Regions from separate parts of the Paeniglutamicibacter sp. ZC-3 genome, predicted to be linked through region 2. Evidence: predicted binding sites of a transcription regulator. Region 2 holds the regulator's gene; each other region holds the start of a gene.
The links. Region 2 encodes HrcA, which represses chaperone genes, less so after heat shock. Its sites were predicted from a motif close to TTNGCACTCGNNNNNNNCGAGTGCNAA; they were not measured.
Positions count from the first base shown of each region.

Region 1: the regulator HrcA is predicted to act here: its motif matches at 2,199-2,225, upstream of groES (co-chaperone GroES).
Region 3: the regulator HrcA is predicted to act here: its motif matches at 3,200-3,226, upstream of groL (chaperonin GroEL).

Region 1 is NZ_JAOYTG010000028.1:15,877-21,108, reverse strand. Features, by position in the region: gene OIU93_RS19300 (sensor histidine kinase) at 1-453, opposite strand, end outside; gene OIU93_RS19295 (DUF2306 domain-containing protein) at 474-1,166, opposite strand; gene OIU93_RS19290 (hypothetical protein) at 1,209-1,877, shown strand; gene groES (co-chaperone GroES) at 2,369-2,665, shown strand; gene groL (chaperonin GroEL) at 2,727-4,340, shown strand; gene OIU93_RS19275 (helix-turn-helix domain-containing protein) at 4,475-4,699, opposite strand; gene OIU93_RS19270 (Ig-like domain-containing protein) at 5,083-5,232, opposite strand, start outside.
Region 2 is NZ_JAOYTG010000003.1:12,449-17,680, reverse strand. Features, by position in the region: gene hemW (radical SAM family heme chaperone HemW) at 1-755, shown strand, start outside; gene OIU93_RS04710 (DUF4870 domain-containing protein) at 847-1,260, opposite strand; gene OIU93_RS04705 (DUF3097 domain-containing protein) at 1,461-2,315, opposite strand; gene hrcA (heat-inducible transcriptional repressor HrcA) at 2,596-3,609, shown strand; gene dnaJ (molecular chaperone DnaJ) at 3,659-4,792, shown strand; gene OIU93_RS04690 (16S rRNA (uracil(1498)-N(3))-methyltransferase) at 4,789-5,232, shown strand, end outside.
Region 3 is NZ_JAOYTG010000001.1:640,678-645,909, reverse strand. Features, by position in the region: gene OIU93_RS02880 (threonine/serine exporter family protein) at 1-1,167, shown strand, start outside; gene OIU93_RS02875 (uracil-DNA glycosylase) at 1,164-1,937, opposite strand; gene OIU93_RS02870 (DUF3263 domain-containing protein) at 2,073-2,369, shown strand; gene OIU93_RS02865 (LytR C-terminal domain-containing protein) at 2,464-3,123, shown strand; gene groL (chaperonin GroEL) at 3,404-5,041, shown strand.

The sequences.
Region 1 (5,232 bases), on a different contig from region 2:
GGTGACTACGATGACGGTCAACCCGACCTCTCCGACGATGTCGGCGAAAGGCGCACCGCCCAGGCCGGAGACCACGAGGTTGGCGAGAAGGATGCCGGACCCGAGCATGAGGTCTCGGCCTTTGCCCCATCGGAACAGTGCGTACGCCGGCACGATGACGTACACGCTCGTGTAGAGAATCGAGTTGCCCATCAGCAGGGTCGCTACTGCCACGGCGCCGTGCGCGATCGCGAGCATGGGCAGTGGCAGGGTCCGCCGCCACAACAGCGTGGGGGCCGAGCCGATCACGATGATCGCCGCTAGCAGCGGTTGGGAGAGGTCGGTGCGGAGAGTGGCCTCCAGCAGTGCGACAAGCACGACCACCGATACCAGCGCCCAGTCCCGCCATACCCGGCGCGGGGGAGGGGGAACTGCGCCTGGCGCATTCCACGCGGAGCGCAAGAGACCGGTCACTCCTTCATGATACTGGCGCATCAGCGGGGGCCTGGGAATGCGCGGGCCAACTGAGCGCGCCGGCGAATCACGAACTCGGCGACTGTGGCGTTGAGAACCCACGCTGCGCCCATGAGTAGCGCATCGGTCAGGCTGTTGACCGGCCCAACGCCGAGGATCCAGAACGCAAACACCACGGCCTGGGTTCCCGCCGCAATGCCAAGCGCATAGGCGCGGGTCATCCAGGCGCCGTGAGCGCTGAAGTCCCGGCGCTTGAGCGCGATGATTCCAAGGAATATGCAAGCCGCCATGGCCGCGCCAAAGGACAACCGGAAGACCATAAGCAGCGCGCTGCCGCCATCCGGCGATGCGTAGAAAGCTGCCATCCACAAACCGGACAGGGCAGCGAGCAGGCCGGCGGGAATTAGGATGCCGCCGGCGATGCGATGCCAGCCGCGCCGGCGGCGAAGCGACGGCACGAACTGGAACGCACCGAGCAGGCAATATACCGTGGCGCTGGCGATGTGGGTGATCACCGGAATCGGCGAGGCGAAGAATCGGGCGTTGTCTGGGGTGATGACGCCGCCGCTGGTCAGCTCGGTGACCCGAAACATGCCGGCGATCACCGGTATGAGGCTGAGGAGTATCAGCCCGGCGGGTGCCAGCCACGGGGCTCTGCGGCGTCGGGGCGGCCAACCGGCTTGAGCGCGGCTGTTGGTGGTTTCAGTTGTCATGACTCGATACTCGCCCGTGAATCGGGGGAAGACATCGGCAGGTTGGCCGAGGACCAAGCCGTACTTTCGGTCGGTGCGATCCGGGCCTTTCCGCCGATGCGCGCTCTCACGTCGGCAGGGAACCTTGAGTCAAGACAGCAACAACATCACCCCAAGGTTTTGCCACCGCACCGCACCGTCGAAACCGCACCATTCGAAAGGTACAAGACAATGCCATCCTCCGCCTCGTCAACGCTTCCGGTTTCCCAGCCCCAAGTTTCGCAGCCCCAAGCGGCAGCACCGCTCCCGGATCTGACCACCGGGCCCGGGCAACTGCCCACCTTCCGCCTGAACATGATGCGCGGCGGCTATCTCTTCATGGCAGTGGGCCTGATGATCGTTAAATGGCCGCTGCTGCTCCAGGCATCGTCGATGCCCGTGTTCGAAGGGGTGGTTCTCTGCATTCTGACTGCCATGTCCCTGCTGGCGTTCCTTGGCCTCCGCTATCCCCTCGGGATGCTGCCGATCCTGCTGTTCGAAACGATGTGGAAGGTTCTGTGGCTCGCAATCGTGGCCCTGCCCCACCTGATCGCAAACGACATGGATGCGGCAACGGCGACGATGCTCTTCAACGTTCTCTTCGTTGTGCCGATCCTTGCCGTGACCCCCTGGGGCTACGCCTGGAAGCGCTACTTAATGACACGCGGCGAACGATGGGTTCGAGGGGCGTAGGAAACGGAACAGCGGTGGGAAGCGAACGGCACTTTACGACAAGTGAGGCAGGGTTCCTCCAGGATGAAGGCGTCCTGCTCGTGGGGATGGCGCCATTGATCATGTCGGGGAGGCCAGAGTGGATTCCCCTCGACGCTGCCGGTTCCTTGGGACAACCGGCTGGAGGTTCGAGGGGAGCCCCGCTCTTCTCCGACTGCCCAGTAATTGCCCACGATTCCGATGTCCAGATCAAGGTTCGGCAAAGTGTCGACGTCGCAGCGCCACTTCGGGGACATCGGCGCAATCACGTCAGATGCGCCGAGGGCGTAAATGACCCCGTAATTAGCACTCGCCTTGACCGAGTGCTAATGGTTGCCTAGAGTCATTGGTGGCGCCTGTCGATCCCGGCAAGTGCTGAAAGCCTGAGGTAATTCACCAGCTGGCACCGCGACGACGGTTGGTACCACCCGAACGGCCCGTAAACCATTGGTAACTCACGCAAAGGAGAGACGATGTCCGTCTCCATTAAGCCTCTCGAGGACCGCATTGTCGTCCAGCCGCTCGAAGCAGAAACCACCACTGCTTCCGGTCTGGTCATCCCTGATTCCGCCAAGGAAAAGCCGCAGGAAGGCAAGGTCGTGGCAATCGGCCCCGGCCGCGTCGATGACAACGGCAACCGCGTCCCCGTTGACGTAGCCGAAGGCGACGTCGTGATCTACTCCAAGTACGGCGGAACCGAAGTCAAGGTCGGCGGCGACGAGTACCTGGTGCTCTCGGCCCGCGACGTCCTGGCCATCGTCGTAAAGTAGTTTTTCCTCGTAAAGCCCCGGCCCCTGGCCGGGGCTTTACGTAGCTTATAAGGAGCAAGACATGGCAAAGCAGCTAGCTTTTAACGAAGAGGCGCGACGCGCCCTCGAAGCGGGCATTGATAAGCTCGCAAACACCGTCAAGGTGACCCTCGGCCCGCGCGGCCGCAACGTGGTGCTGGCAAAGGCCTGGGGCGCACCGACCATCACCAACGATGGCGTGACCATCGCCCGTGAGGTCGAGCTGGAAGACGCCTACGAGAACCTTGGCGCGCAGCTGGCCAAGGAAGTAGCCACCAAGACCAACGACGTTGCAGGCGACGGCACCACCACCGCCACCGTGCTCGCTCAGGCCTTCGTCAAGGAGGGCCTGCGCAACGTTGCCGCGGGCGCCGCCCCGGGCGAAATCAAGCGCGGCATCGAAGTTGCCGTTGAGGCAGTTGCGCAGCGCCTGAAGGACAACGCCGTTCCGGTCGAGGGCAAACAGGTCGCCAACGTTGCGGCCATCTCCGCACAGAACGAGGAAATCGGCGAGCTCCTGGCCAAGGCCTTCGAGACCGTTGGCACCGATGGCGTCATTACCATCGAGGAATCCTCCACGACCGCCACCGAGCTGGTTGTCACCGAGGGCATGCAGTTCGACAAGGGCTACCTGTCCCCGCAGTTCGTCACCGACCCGGAGCGCCAGGAGGCCGTCCTGGAGGACGCGCTGATCCTGGTCAACTCCGGCAAGATCTCCACGGTTGCAGAGTTCCTGCCGCTGCTGGAAAAGGTGCTGGCCGCAGGCAAGCCGCTGTTCATCATCGCCGAGGACATTGAGGGCGAAGCCCTCTCCACCCTCGTCGTGAACAAGATCCGCGGCACCCTGAACGCCGTGGCCGTCAAGGCCCCCGGCTTCGGCGACCGCCGCAAGGCCATGCTGCAGGACATTGCGATCCTCACCGGCGCACAGGTTGTCTCCCCGGACCTGGGGCTGCAGCTGGACCAGGTCGGCCTCGAGGTGCTGGGTACGGCTCGCCGCATCACCATCACCAAGGACTCGACCACCATCGTTGACGGTGCAGGCACGGTCGAGGACGTCAATGACCGCGTCTCGCAGCTGAAGGCCGAACTGACCCGCACCGATTCCGAGTGGGACCGCGAGAAGCTCAACGAGCGCCTCGCCAAGCTCTCGGGCGGCATCGGCGTGATCAAGGTCGGCGCAGCCACCGAGGTCGAGCTGAAGGAACGCAAGGCACGCATCGAAGATGCCGTTTCCTCCACCCGCGCTGCCCTCGAAGAGGGAATCGTTGCCGGCGGCGGCACCGCATTGGTTGACGCCCTTGCCGTGCTGGACACCGACCCCGCCGTGCTCGCCCTCACCGGCGACGCCGTTGCGGGTGTCGGCATTGCGCGCCGCGCCCTGGTCCAGCCGCTGCGCTGGATTGCCCAGAACGCCGGCTTCGACGGCTACGTCGTCACCGCCAAGGTTTCCGAATCACCGGCCAACGAGGGCTTCAACGCCCTGACCGGCGTGTACGAGAACCTGATCAACGCCGGCGTCATCGACCCGGTCAAGGTCACCCGTTCGGCGCTGCGCAACGCTGCATCGATCGCCGCCCTGGTGCTCACCACCGAAACCCTGGTCGCCGAAAAGCCGGCCGTGGATCCGGACTCGCACGCAGGACACAACCACTAACACGCAGCACGCGTGGCAGTGCACCAGGCGCCGCCGGCAGCCAGGTTCCCGTTTCCCCTTTGGGGGGCACGGAAGCCCGGAGGCCGGCGGCGCCTGGCGTTGTGCGCTGGACCGGTCGACACCGACGGGCCCGGTTAGTTCGAGGCGGAAAGGCGCACCGGTGCCGCCGCGTGCGGCTCGGCGATGAGGTAGTCCTTCACTGCCTGGGCGGGAACCCGGTAGGACCGGCCGAAACGCACCGCCGGCAGTTCCCCTCCGTGCACCAGACGGTACACAGTCATTTTTGAGACACGCATGGCCAAAGCGACCTCCGCGACAGTCAGGTAGTGGGCTTCCTCGAAACTTTCTAAGTCAACCATGTCATCCCCAATCAAAGTGTTGCTCATCCCCGGACGAACTGCTGATACGTCGCATACCTTCAACCAATGGTGCAACGTTGACCTCATCGTAGACTCAAGTTCCCGGGGGCACCAGAGAGACGGAAGGTCCGGAGGTTGCCATTCGGCAACGTTTTGGTCTTCCCGGAGGTATCGACGTGGCAATAGGGCGGGACCTCGATCCAGAAGGGCGGGCGGATACTGGCCCTGTCACGGAGTTTCCAATCCCAAGCACCTCGCGGCTCCCGGGCAAGGCCTTCCGTGCCGGCGCCGCCGGGCCGCGTATGGCCGCACCGGTCCTTGCCCGGGCCCATGAAATGGCCGCCTGCCCACCAACTGTCGGTGGGCAGGCGGCCACTTTTGTGTCAGGACGCGCCGGTCGTGAATGACCAGTTAGTCGAGACCAGCGGATTGGTGGCCGCGTCGCGTATCAATGTCGCTCCGCCGAACGCCCGGACGGTGTAGCGGGTGTTGGCCGCCAAGCTGGCAGCCGGGTTCAGGATCCACTGGTTGGT
Region 2 (5,232 bases):
CGGTCCCGCACGTCCTGAAGACCCTTGACCGCACCCATGACCCCGCGCGGGTTGGCCAGGCCGTGCAGTGGGCCAAGGACGCCGGCCTGCAGGTCAGCGTCGACTTGATCTACGGCACCCCGGGGGAGTCGGTCGAGGACTGGCGCACCAGCGTGGCCACGGCCTTGTCCTACGATCCCGACCACATTTCGGCCTATGCGCTGATCATCGAGGAGGGCACCCGGCTGGCCGGGCAGATCCGCCGCGGTGAAGTCGCCAACATCGACGACGACGACCACGCCGACAAGTACCTGATCGCCGACGAGCTTTTTGCCGCCGCCGGATACAAATGGTACGAGGTCAGCAACTGGTCCAAGGACGAATCCACGCGGTGCCTGCACAACCTTGCCTATTGGCAGGGCGGCGACTGGTGGGGAGCGGGCCCCGGCGCGCATTCACACGTGGGCGGGCTGCGCTGGTGGAACGTGAAGCACCCGGCCGCCTACCAGCAGCGCATCGACGCCGGCACCTCGCCGGCGGCAGGACGGGAAACCCCTGACGCCGAGGCGCGCTACCTGGAGAAGGCGATGCTGCTGACCCGCATCGTGGATGGAATGGACACCGCGGACCTTGAGCCCGCGGGCCGCAAGGCCATTGCCGGGCTGATCGCCGATGGACTGGTGGTGCCCGAGGCGGCCTTCGCCAGGAAGGTCGTACTTACCCTGCAGGGCCGGCTGCTGGCCGATGCCGTGCTGCGGCGTTTGCTGGATTTCTAGTCCCAGGCGATTTGGCAGGGCACAAAGGAAGGTGTGGTCGGAAACCCCGAGGGGATTTCGACCACACCTTCCTTTTTGGGACGTTTCGCTGCTACCGGAAGAGGCGCAGGTTCAATCCGTAGCGGTAGGGGCGGGACTTGTTGACGTTGATTCCCGCACGCACTCCGCTGATGGTCAGGAAGAGCCAGATGGCCACCACCAGGATCGCGAAGATCCAGCCAATCCCGGGGATCATCGAGAACAGGTGCAGCACGATGGCCAGGACGGTCAGCGGGAAGGTGAAGTTCAGCGCTTCCCTGGATTCCTGGGCAGTGAACGGGCCGCGCGCCCGGAAGACCGCGTAGATGACCAGGGAGGGAATGCAGCCTAGGATCGCGCCGAAGTGGGCGATCATGGCCCATTGGCGGTCCTCGGAGGGGGTCAGGGGCAGGGGCGCGGCCGAGGAACCTTCGAATCGATCCGACTGGCTGTCGCCGCCGGGAGCATTTCGTGCCTCGTTTACCACTGCTGATGTCCTCTTCGTTGGGTTGGTTGAACCGTTGGCCAGTTTATCCCCAATCGGGTGACACCGGCGAACACGAAATGCCGTTCGTTGCGCAATTGGGACCAGCTGGCGGATTTGGCCGGGATTCCGCCTTATCCCCGATGGTCCCACGTGCCCGTTCGCGTCGGCGCGGTGATCAACCTCACGTGCAGGTGGGCGGGTCAGTGGTCCCCGGCGGTCAGGAAGTCGATGACTTCCTCGACCCGGCCCAGCAGCGACGGCTCCAGATCGGCGTAGGAGCGCACCTGGCCCAGGATCCTCTCCCAGCCCTGGGCGACATCGATCTGCTCCTGGTGCGGCCACCCCAGCCCCTTGAGGATGCCGGTCTTCCAGTCGGTGCCGCGCGGCACGACCGGCCACGCCTTGATCTTCAGCACGGAGGGGCGGATGGCCTGCCACACATCGACGTAGGGGTGCCCGACGATCAGGACGTTGCCGACAGCGCCGGGAACGCGCATCGCCTCGGCGGCGATCCTTGCCTCCTTGGTTCCTGCCACGAGGTGGTCGACCAGGATGCCGAGCTTGCGCTGCGGGGAGGGCGCGAAGGCACGGATGGCACCGGCCAGGTCATCGACGCCGTGCAGCGGTTCGACGACGATGCCCTCCACGCGCAGGTCGTGGCCCCACACCTTCTCGACCAGCTGGGCATCGTGCTTGCCCTCGACCCAGACGCGGCTGGCACGCGCCGTGCGTGCCTTCAGGTCGGTGACCATGCGCGAGCCGGAGGCGCTGCGTGCGGTTCCCTGGGGAGCCGGGGGAGCGGCGGCGGGTTCGATGATTTCCACCGGCTCACCCTCGAGCAGGAAGCCGAAGCCGGCGCGGAAGGACTTGGTGCGTCCGTGGCGGTCCTCGAGAACCATCACGCGCATGCCGCCGGATTTTTCGGTGCGAACCACCTCGCCGACCCATCCGCTTTCCACGTCCTCCAGCAGCAGGCCGCGGGCCAGCGGGACCTTGCGCAGTGTGCGTTTCCTGGGGGCGCTGATGTCCTGGGCGCCCCAGCCGTGGTAGCTCATCGTGTCACTTTCAGCTAGTGGTCAACAGGTCCCGGACCCATGTACGCAGCGGATTCGTTTGCCAGGGGCCGGGCAGCGTTCCGCCCTCCCACTGGCTGATGTGTCGAACGCGGCATCGCGGTCACGGACCAAACCATGCTAACAAGGGATGCGAAAGGTATTAGACTTAGCAGTTGAACGTGTCGAGTGCCAATGCCTGCCGTCGGGCCTCGGTGCGCGGCCGGGGGTGTGGACACTGCCCCCGGGACCATGGTGATCCGGCTTGCTGGGAGAGGTGAGAATGACCGAACCACGTAGGCTCGAAGTCCTTCGAGCCATCGTTGAGGACTACGTGCAGTCACGGGAGCCCGTTGGTTCGCGTGCCCTGCTCGATCGCCACGATTTGGGCGTCTCCGCCGCCACGATCCGCAACGACATGGCATCGCTGGAGGAGGAAGGGCTCATCGTGGCCCCGCATACCTCCTCCGGGCGGATCCCCACGGAAAAGGGCTACCGGCACTTCGTTGACCAAATCGGGGACATCAAGCCGCTCTCGGGCGCGGAACGACGCGCCATCGCGGCGCTGCTCGAGGGATCCCACGACGTCAACGACGTGCTGGAAAACACCGTGAGGCTGCTGGCCAGCATCACCCGGCAGGTTGCCCTGATCCAGGTGCCGCACTATTCGAACGCCACCGTTCGCCACATCGAATTGGTGGGACTGGGCGGCGGGCAGACCCTAGTGGTGCTCATCGCCTCCAGCGGCAAGGTCGAACAGCGCGTGATCCTGCTCCCGCCCTCCTTGGGGGAGTCGGACCTGCAGCAACTGCGCGCGGTGCTTCTCTCCGTCCTGGACGCCAAGCCGATATCCGACGTCGTCCGGCTCGCCCAGGGCGTCCCGGAACTCGTCGAGCCGCGCCTGGCGCCGGCGGTCCGTGCGTTGGCCGAGGCCCTTGGCGCCCTGGCGCGCAATTCCTCGGTGGACAGGATCCTCACCGCCGGCACCGCGAACCTGGCCCGCGCCAACCTGGATTTCCCGCTGAGCATCACCCCGGTGCTGGAGGCGCTCGAGGAACAGGTGGTGCTTTTGCGCCTCTTCTCCGAGCTCGAACAGGACGCCCACGGCATTGCCGTGGGGATCGGCACGGAAAACCAATACGGCGCCCTGACCGAGGCCTCGGTGGTCGCCACCGGATACGGTCCCGGCGAACAGGCCATGATCGGCGTGCTGGGTCCGACGCGGATGAACTATCCCACCTCGATGGCCGCGGTTCGCGCCGTCGCCCGATATCTTTCCCGAATCCTGGCCGGCTAATGCGGGTCGTAACATATTTCTTGAAGTACGAAAGGACACAGCGAGCACTGTGAGCACCCATTACGAAGTCCTGGGCGTCAGCAAGGACGCCACCGGCGAGGAAATCAAGAAGGCCTACCGCAAGTTGGCCCGTAAGCTCCACCCGGACGTGAACCCCGGCGAGGACGCGAGCGAGAAGTTCAAGCTGGTCACCCGCGCCTACGAGGTGCTCTCCGATGCGGACAAGCGCGCCAACTACGATGCCACGGGCAACGAGAACGGCAACGGCCAGACCGGATTCGGCGGCGGCGGAGGATTCGGCGGGGGTGGCTTTGGTGACATCTTCGAGCAGTTCTTCGGCGGCGGCGGGGCCCAAGGTCCTGCTTCGCGCACCCAGCGCGGCCGCGACGCGCTGATCACCGCCACCATCGACCTGGCCGACGCGGTGGCCGGGACCGTCTACCCGCTGGAGATGGAAACGGCAGTCAGCTGCCCGACCTGCGAGGGCAGCTGCTGCCGTCCGGGCACCTCCCCGGTCACCTGCACCATCTGCCACGGTGCCGGACAGGTCCAGCGCCCGGTGCGCTCGTTCCTGGGCCAGATGATGACGGTTGAGACCTGTGCCGCCTGCCGCGGCTTCGGCACCACCATCCCCGACCCCTGCATCGACTGCAACGGCCAGGGCCGCATCCGCGAACGCATTTCCAAGCAGCTCAAGGTTCCGGCCGGCGTTGCCAGCGGCACCCGCATCCACCTGGCCAGCCAGGGCGAGGCCGGCCCGGGCGGCGGACCGAACGGCGATCTTTACGTCGAGATCGAGGTCCGCCGGCACAAGATCTTCGAACGCGACGGCGTTGACCTGCACGCGCGCATGAACGTGCCGATGACGGCCGCCGCCCTCGGCGCGGACCTGGACCTGGAGACCTTCGACGGCTCCCAGGTCATCGAGGTCGAATCCGGTGCGCAGTCAGGGGACACCGTTCGGCTTCCGGGCTTGGGCGTCCCGCGCCTGCGCGGCGGCAAGCGCGGGGACATCATCGTCCACCTGCAGGTGGAGACCCCCACCAAGATCGACTCCGAACAGCGTGAGCTGCTTCAGCAGCTGGCCAAGCTCCGCGGCGAGGAATTCGCCGAGGGCCGCATGGAAAACAGCGGCGGAATGTTCTCGCGGCTGCGCGGGAAGCTGGGCAACCTGGGCGCATGAGCAACCAGTGCTTCTTCCTGTCGCCCGGTGAGCTCAAGGATGCGCGGGTAGACGCCGAGCTGCACCTGGACGGCCCCGAGGGGCACCATGCGGTAACGGTCAAGCGTGTGCGCGTGGGCGAAATGATCGACCTGGTCGACGGCTCGGGGGTGCGGGCGGTCGCCGAGGTCACCGCGACGCAGAAGGCGGCACTTGTCGCAACGGTGCGCGCCCTCGAAGCCGAGGCGCTGCAGCCGGTGGCCATCACCCTGGTGCAGGCGCTGGCCAAGGGGGACAGGGATTTGCAGGCGGTGGAGTCCGCCGTCGAACTGGGCATCGACGCGGTGCGTCCCTGGCAGTCGGACCGGGCCATCGTGCGCTGGAACGACGCGAAGGCCGCCAAGGCCCTCGCCAAATGGGAGGGCACGGTGCTCGCCGCGCTCAAGCAGTCCCGCCGCAGC
Region 3 (5,232 bases), on a different contig from region 2:
GTGACCGCGGCCCTCGGGCTCAGCTACACGGACGTCGACATCACCAACCAGTCGATCCACTTGAACTTTTCCCCGCCGGAGGGTGAGTCGTTTTCGATGCTGCGCGTGGTGCGCTCCTGGACCAACAACTTTGCCGGGTTGGCGGAGGTGCATCGGCTGGTTTCCGACATCGTCTCCGGAGGCGTGACCCGGCAGCAGTCGGTGGACCGGCTGCGGGAGATCTCGCGTCGGCCCAAGCCCTTCCCGCGCTGGATGATCGGCTCGGCCGCCGGCGCCTTTGCTGCCTTCTTCGTGATCTTCATCGGCGGCTCCCTGCCCGGGGCGATCCTGGCCTTCGTCTCCTCGTTGGCTGTCGGACAGATCATCAAGTACGCGGCACGCTGGCGCGTGCCCGAGTTTTTCTCGATTGCCACCGCAAGCTTTGTCGTCACGGCCATCGCGGTGCTCTTCCACGCCCTGAATGCGCCCATGGACGCGGCGTTGGTGGTCGCCGGCGGCATCCTGCTGTTGTTGCCCTCGGCCCGGTTTGTCTCCGCCCTGCAGGATGCCATCAACGGGTTCCCCGTCACCGCCGCCGGACGGTTTTTCTCCGCTGCACTGACCTATGCCGCGATCCTGACGGGGATCATGACGGCACTGGTCGGCGGCGAGCTACTGGGCGCCCCGGAGCTGGACGTGCGGGTCATCGACACGATTTCCTATCCCGGCTGGTTGCTGGCGGCCTTGGTCGTTGCGGCGGTCATCATGGGCGCGATCACCGAGCAATCGGAACCTAAGCTCCTGCTGCCCACCGGCGGCATCGCCCTGCTCGGCTACCTGATCCTGCTGGGGATCCAGGCCCTGGGCGTGGGAGACCGGGCCGCGCCGGCCGTCGCGGCGACCTTCGTCGGCCTGGCCGGGCGCTGGGTGGCCTACAAGATGGGTGCTCCGCAGCTGGTGCTGGCCGCCCCCGCCATCGTGTTCCTGCTGCCCGGGTTGATGATCTTCCGTTCCATGTACGGGATCGTCTTTGACGTCGACGACATGAACTCGGCCATCGTGCAGATGTTCACCGCGTTCACCATCATGATGGCGATTGCCGGGGGTGTGGTCTTCGGCGACACCATCGCCCGCCCGCTGATCGGTGCCGAGGTGCTGGCGGAGCGCCGAAACATCCGCCGCCGCTAGCCGCGCGGGACCACCAGAGGCAGTGCCCAGTCGATGGGCGCGCCGCCAGCCTGCACCAACAGCGCGTTTGCCCGGGTGAAGGGCCTGGAGCCGAAAAACCCGTGCCGCGCCGAAAGGGGCGAGGGATGGGCCGAGGCAATGATGGGGATCGAGCCCAGCGCCGGCGCCAGCGCCTGGGCGTCCTTGCCCCACAGGATCGCCACCAGCGGCCCCCCGCGTGCCGCCAGCGCCGCCATGGCGGCATCGGTGACGGACTCCCAGCCAAGCCGTCGGTGCGAACCCGCGGCACCCGCAGCCACCGTCAACACCCGGTTCAACAGCATCACGCCCTGGTTTGCCCAGGCGGAGAGGTCGCCGTGTGCCGGGATCGGCAGGCCGGTGTCCTCGTGCAGCTCGAGGTAGATGTTCTTCAGGCTGCGTGGCAACGGGCGCACCTGGGGCAGGGCGGAAAAGCTCAGCCCCATGGAATGGCCGGGCGTGGGGTAAGGGTCCTGGCCCATGACCAACACCCGGGCCTCGGCCAACGGGCGGCTGAAGGCGCGCAGGATGTTCGGCGGTGCGGGCAGGATGCGCTCGCCGGAGGCGCGCCTGGCTTCGAGTTCCTTGGCGAGGGACACCAGCTTTCCCTCCACCGGGGCAAGCGCCTCTGCCCAGTCGGCGGCAACGAATCCGCCGTCCACCGCCTCGGCGAGTCCTTGGCCGAAGGGGAAAACAGTGGTGTCGGGTTGCGGCTCGGGGAGCTCGAAGAGCGGCGTCTCATGGGTGTCCATGACATACATTGTGGGCAGATGCCAAGCCGAGAGGGCAAACGGTTTGCGGGGGCAACACGTTAGAATAGTTACGGTTGGGGCAGATTGCCCGGTAGTTCACCGTAAACCGGGAACCGGATAGTTGAGGGAAGTGCAATGTCATCCGAGGCACTTGAGCTCGAGTTTGAGCTCGACGAATCCAGCGGGCTGGACGAGCGTTCCCAGCGGATTCTCGCGCTGGAACGCCAGTGGTGGAAGTATGCCGGGGCCAAGGAACAAGCCATCTCCGAGCTGTTTTCCATCTCGCCAACCAACTACTACCAATTGTTGAACACACTCATCGACACGGACGCAGCGCTGGCCCATGACCCCATGCTGGTCAAGCGATTGCGTAGACTACGAACGACGAGGCATCGCGCTCGGTCGGCGAAACGGCTCGGACCCGAGGCATGATTGCAACGCACGTCTGGCGTTTCGGGGCCCGGCCGCGCTTGTATTCCTGCAGCCGCGCATGCCCACATTGCAAGCCAGATCACCGAGGACGGGCATGACCAACTATCCGCGCGATGAATTTGATCGCGTCCCAGAGTTCAGCAACCGTAGCGGCTCGCACCGCGAAAACGGCTGGGCTTCCGCCGCGTCCGTGGGCGGGGCTCGATCCGGCTTGCGTTGGCTGATGGTCTTTGGGGCGATTGCACTGGTGGTGGGACTTTTCTCCTTCATGGTCCTGCCCAAGCTCACGGGCGCCACGACCGACCCGGCACCGGTTGCCGCCAGCTCCTCGGGCACCCAGGACGCCGCGGACTCCTCAGAGTCCACATCGGCAGACGAAGCCAGCGAAACGCCCGCAGAGAGCGAATCGGCGGACGAGGCTAGCGAATCCACGGAAGCCAGCTCCTCCACCGAGGCCAGCGAAAGCGGTCTGGCGGAAGACGCTGACACCTCCATGGCAATGGGCGTCTACAACGGTGCAAAGGTCGGCGGCCTTGCCGGCAAGGCGCGCACGGAGTTGCAGGATGCCGGGTTCAGCAATGTCGCGGCATCGAACTGGACCAAGAAAGTCAACTATTCCACGGTCTATTACCGCGCCGAGACCCATCGGGCCACCGCGGAGGCCGCGGCCGACGCCTTGGGCATCACCTCGGTCATGCAGAGCGCAAACATCCCGGGCAATATCGCCATCGTGTTGGGAAGCAACTACAACTAGCCGCACTGGCGCCGCAATACGCTTACGGCAAAGACCCACAGCTTGCACTCCGAGTGGTTGAGTGCCAAGATTTGTATTAGCACTCGCACGTCCCGACTGCTAATTCGATCGGAGTTTCGAGCGGATACATGCAGCCTTGGGGCGGTGTTTGAGTGAGTCCTTGACCAGGGCAGCGAGAAGCTTTTGCGATCGTCCCATGACATCGTGGATTCTTCGTCCGTCGCGGGCGTTGCCTCAGGTCGTAGATACGCATGAACGTCCCGAAAGGACATAAGCCGCTATGGCCAAAATCATTGCATTTGACGAGGAAGCACGCCGCGGCCTTGAGCGCGGCCTGAACATCCTGGCCGACGCCGTCAAGGTCACCCTTGGCCCGCGTGGTCGCAACGTCGTTCTGGAAAAGAAGTGGGGCGCCCCCACGATCACCAACGACGGTGTCTCCATTGCCAAGGAGATCGAGCTCGAGGATCCGTACGAGAAGATCGGTGCGGAACTCGTCAAGGAAGTTGCCAAGAAGACCGATGACGTCGCAGGCGACGGCACCACCACCGCAACCGTCCTGGCACAGGCACTGGTCAAGGAAGGCCTGCGCAACGTTGCCGCCGGCGCTGACCCGCTGTCCCTGAAGCGCGGCATCGAGAAGGCCGTCGAGGCCGTCACCGTTGAGCTCTTGGCTTCCGCCAAGGAAATCGAAACCAAGGAAGAGATCGCCGCCACCGCATCGATCTCCGCCGGCGACAACGAAATCGGCGCCCTGATCGCCGAGGCACTGGACAAGGTCGGCAAGGAAGGTGTCATCACCGTCGAGGAGTCGAACACCTTCGGACTCGAGCTTGAGCTCACCGAGGGCATGCGCTTCGACAAGGGCTACATCTCGGCCTACTTCGTTACCGACAACGAGCGTCAGGAAACGGTCCTTGAGGATCCGTACATCCTGATCGTCAACTCGAAGATCACCAACGTCAAGGACATGGTTTCGATCCTTGAGAAGGTCATGCAGTCGAACAAGCCGCTGCTGATCATCGCCGAGGACATCGAAGGCGAAGCCCTTGCCACCCTGATCGTGAACAAGATCCGTGGCCTGTTCAAGTCCGTCGCCGTCAAGGCGCCGGGCTTCGGCGACCGCCGCAAGGCCATGCTGGCCGACATCGCCATCCTCACCGGTGGCCAGGTCATCTCCGAGGAAATCGGCCTGAAGCTCGAAAACGCCACCATCGACCTGCTGGGCTCCGCCCGCAAGGTCGTTGTCACCAAGGACGAGACCACCATCGTCGAGGGTGCAGGCGACGCCGAGGAGATCGCCGGTCGCGTGAACCAGATTCGCGCCGAGATCGAGAACTCCGATTCGGACTACGACCGCGAGAAGCTGCAGGAACGTCTGGCCAAGCTGGCCGGCGGCGTTGCAGTCATCAAGGCCGGTGCCGCTACCGAGGTCGAGCTCAAGGAACGCAAGCACCGCATCGAAGATGCAGTGCGCAACGCCAAGGCTGCCGTTGAAGAAGGCATCGTTGCCGGTGGCGGCGTGGCCCTCATCCAGGCTGGCGCTGCCGCATTCGCCAAGCTGGAATTGACCGGCGACGAAGCAACCGGTGCGAACATCGTCCGCGTTGCCATCGAGGCTCCGCTGAAGCAGATCGCCTTCAACGCCGGCATGGAGCCGGGCGTTGTCGCCGACAAGGTCAAGGGCCTGCCCGCAGGTCACGGCCTGAACGCAGCCACCGGCGTCTACGAGGACCTCCTCGCCGCCGGCGTGAACGACCCGGTAAAGGTTACGCGCTCTGCCCTGCAGAACGCCGCCTCCATTGCCGGTCTGTTCCTGACCACCGAAGCGGTTGTCGCTGACAAGCCGGTTCCGGCCGGCGCAGCAGCACCGGGCGGCGACGACATGGGTGGCATGGGCGGCATGGGCGGATTCTAATCCCTCCTGTTTCACCACGCCCCGCGCGTTAGCAGTACCTGGCACTAAACCGTGAGCCGCTTTCCCACGGTGTCCCGTTCCCCCTCGGGGAGGATGGGACACCGCATGGAAGGCGGCTCGCGGCGTTAACGGGCTCCTGACGCCCGGACCGCCATGCGCGCCGGTTACGCCTTCAGGCATGGGGGGATTGC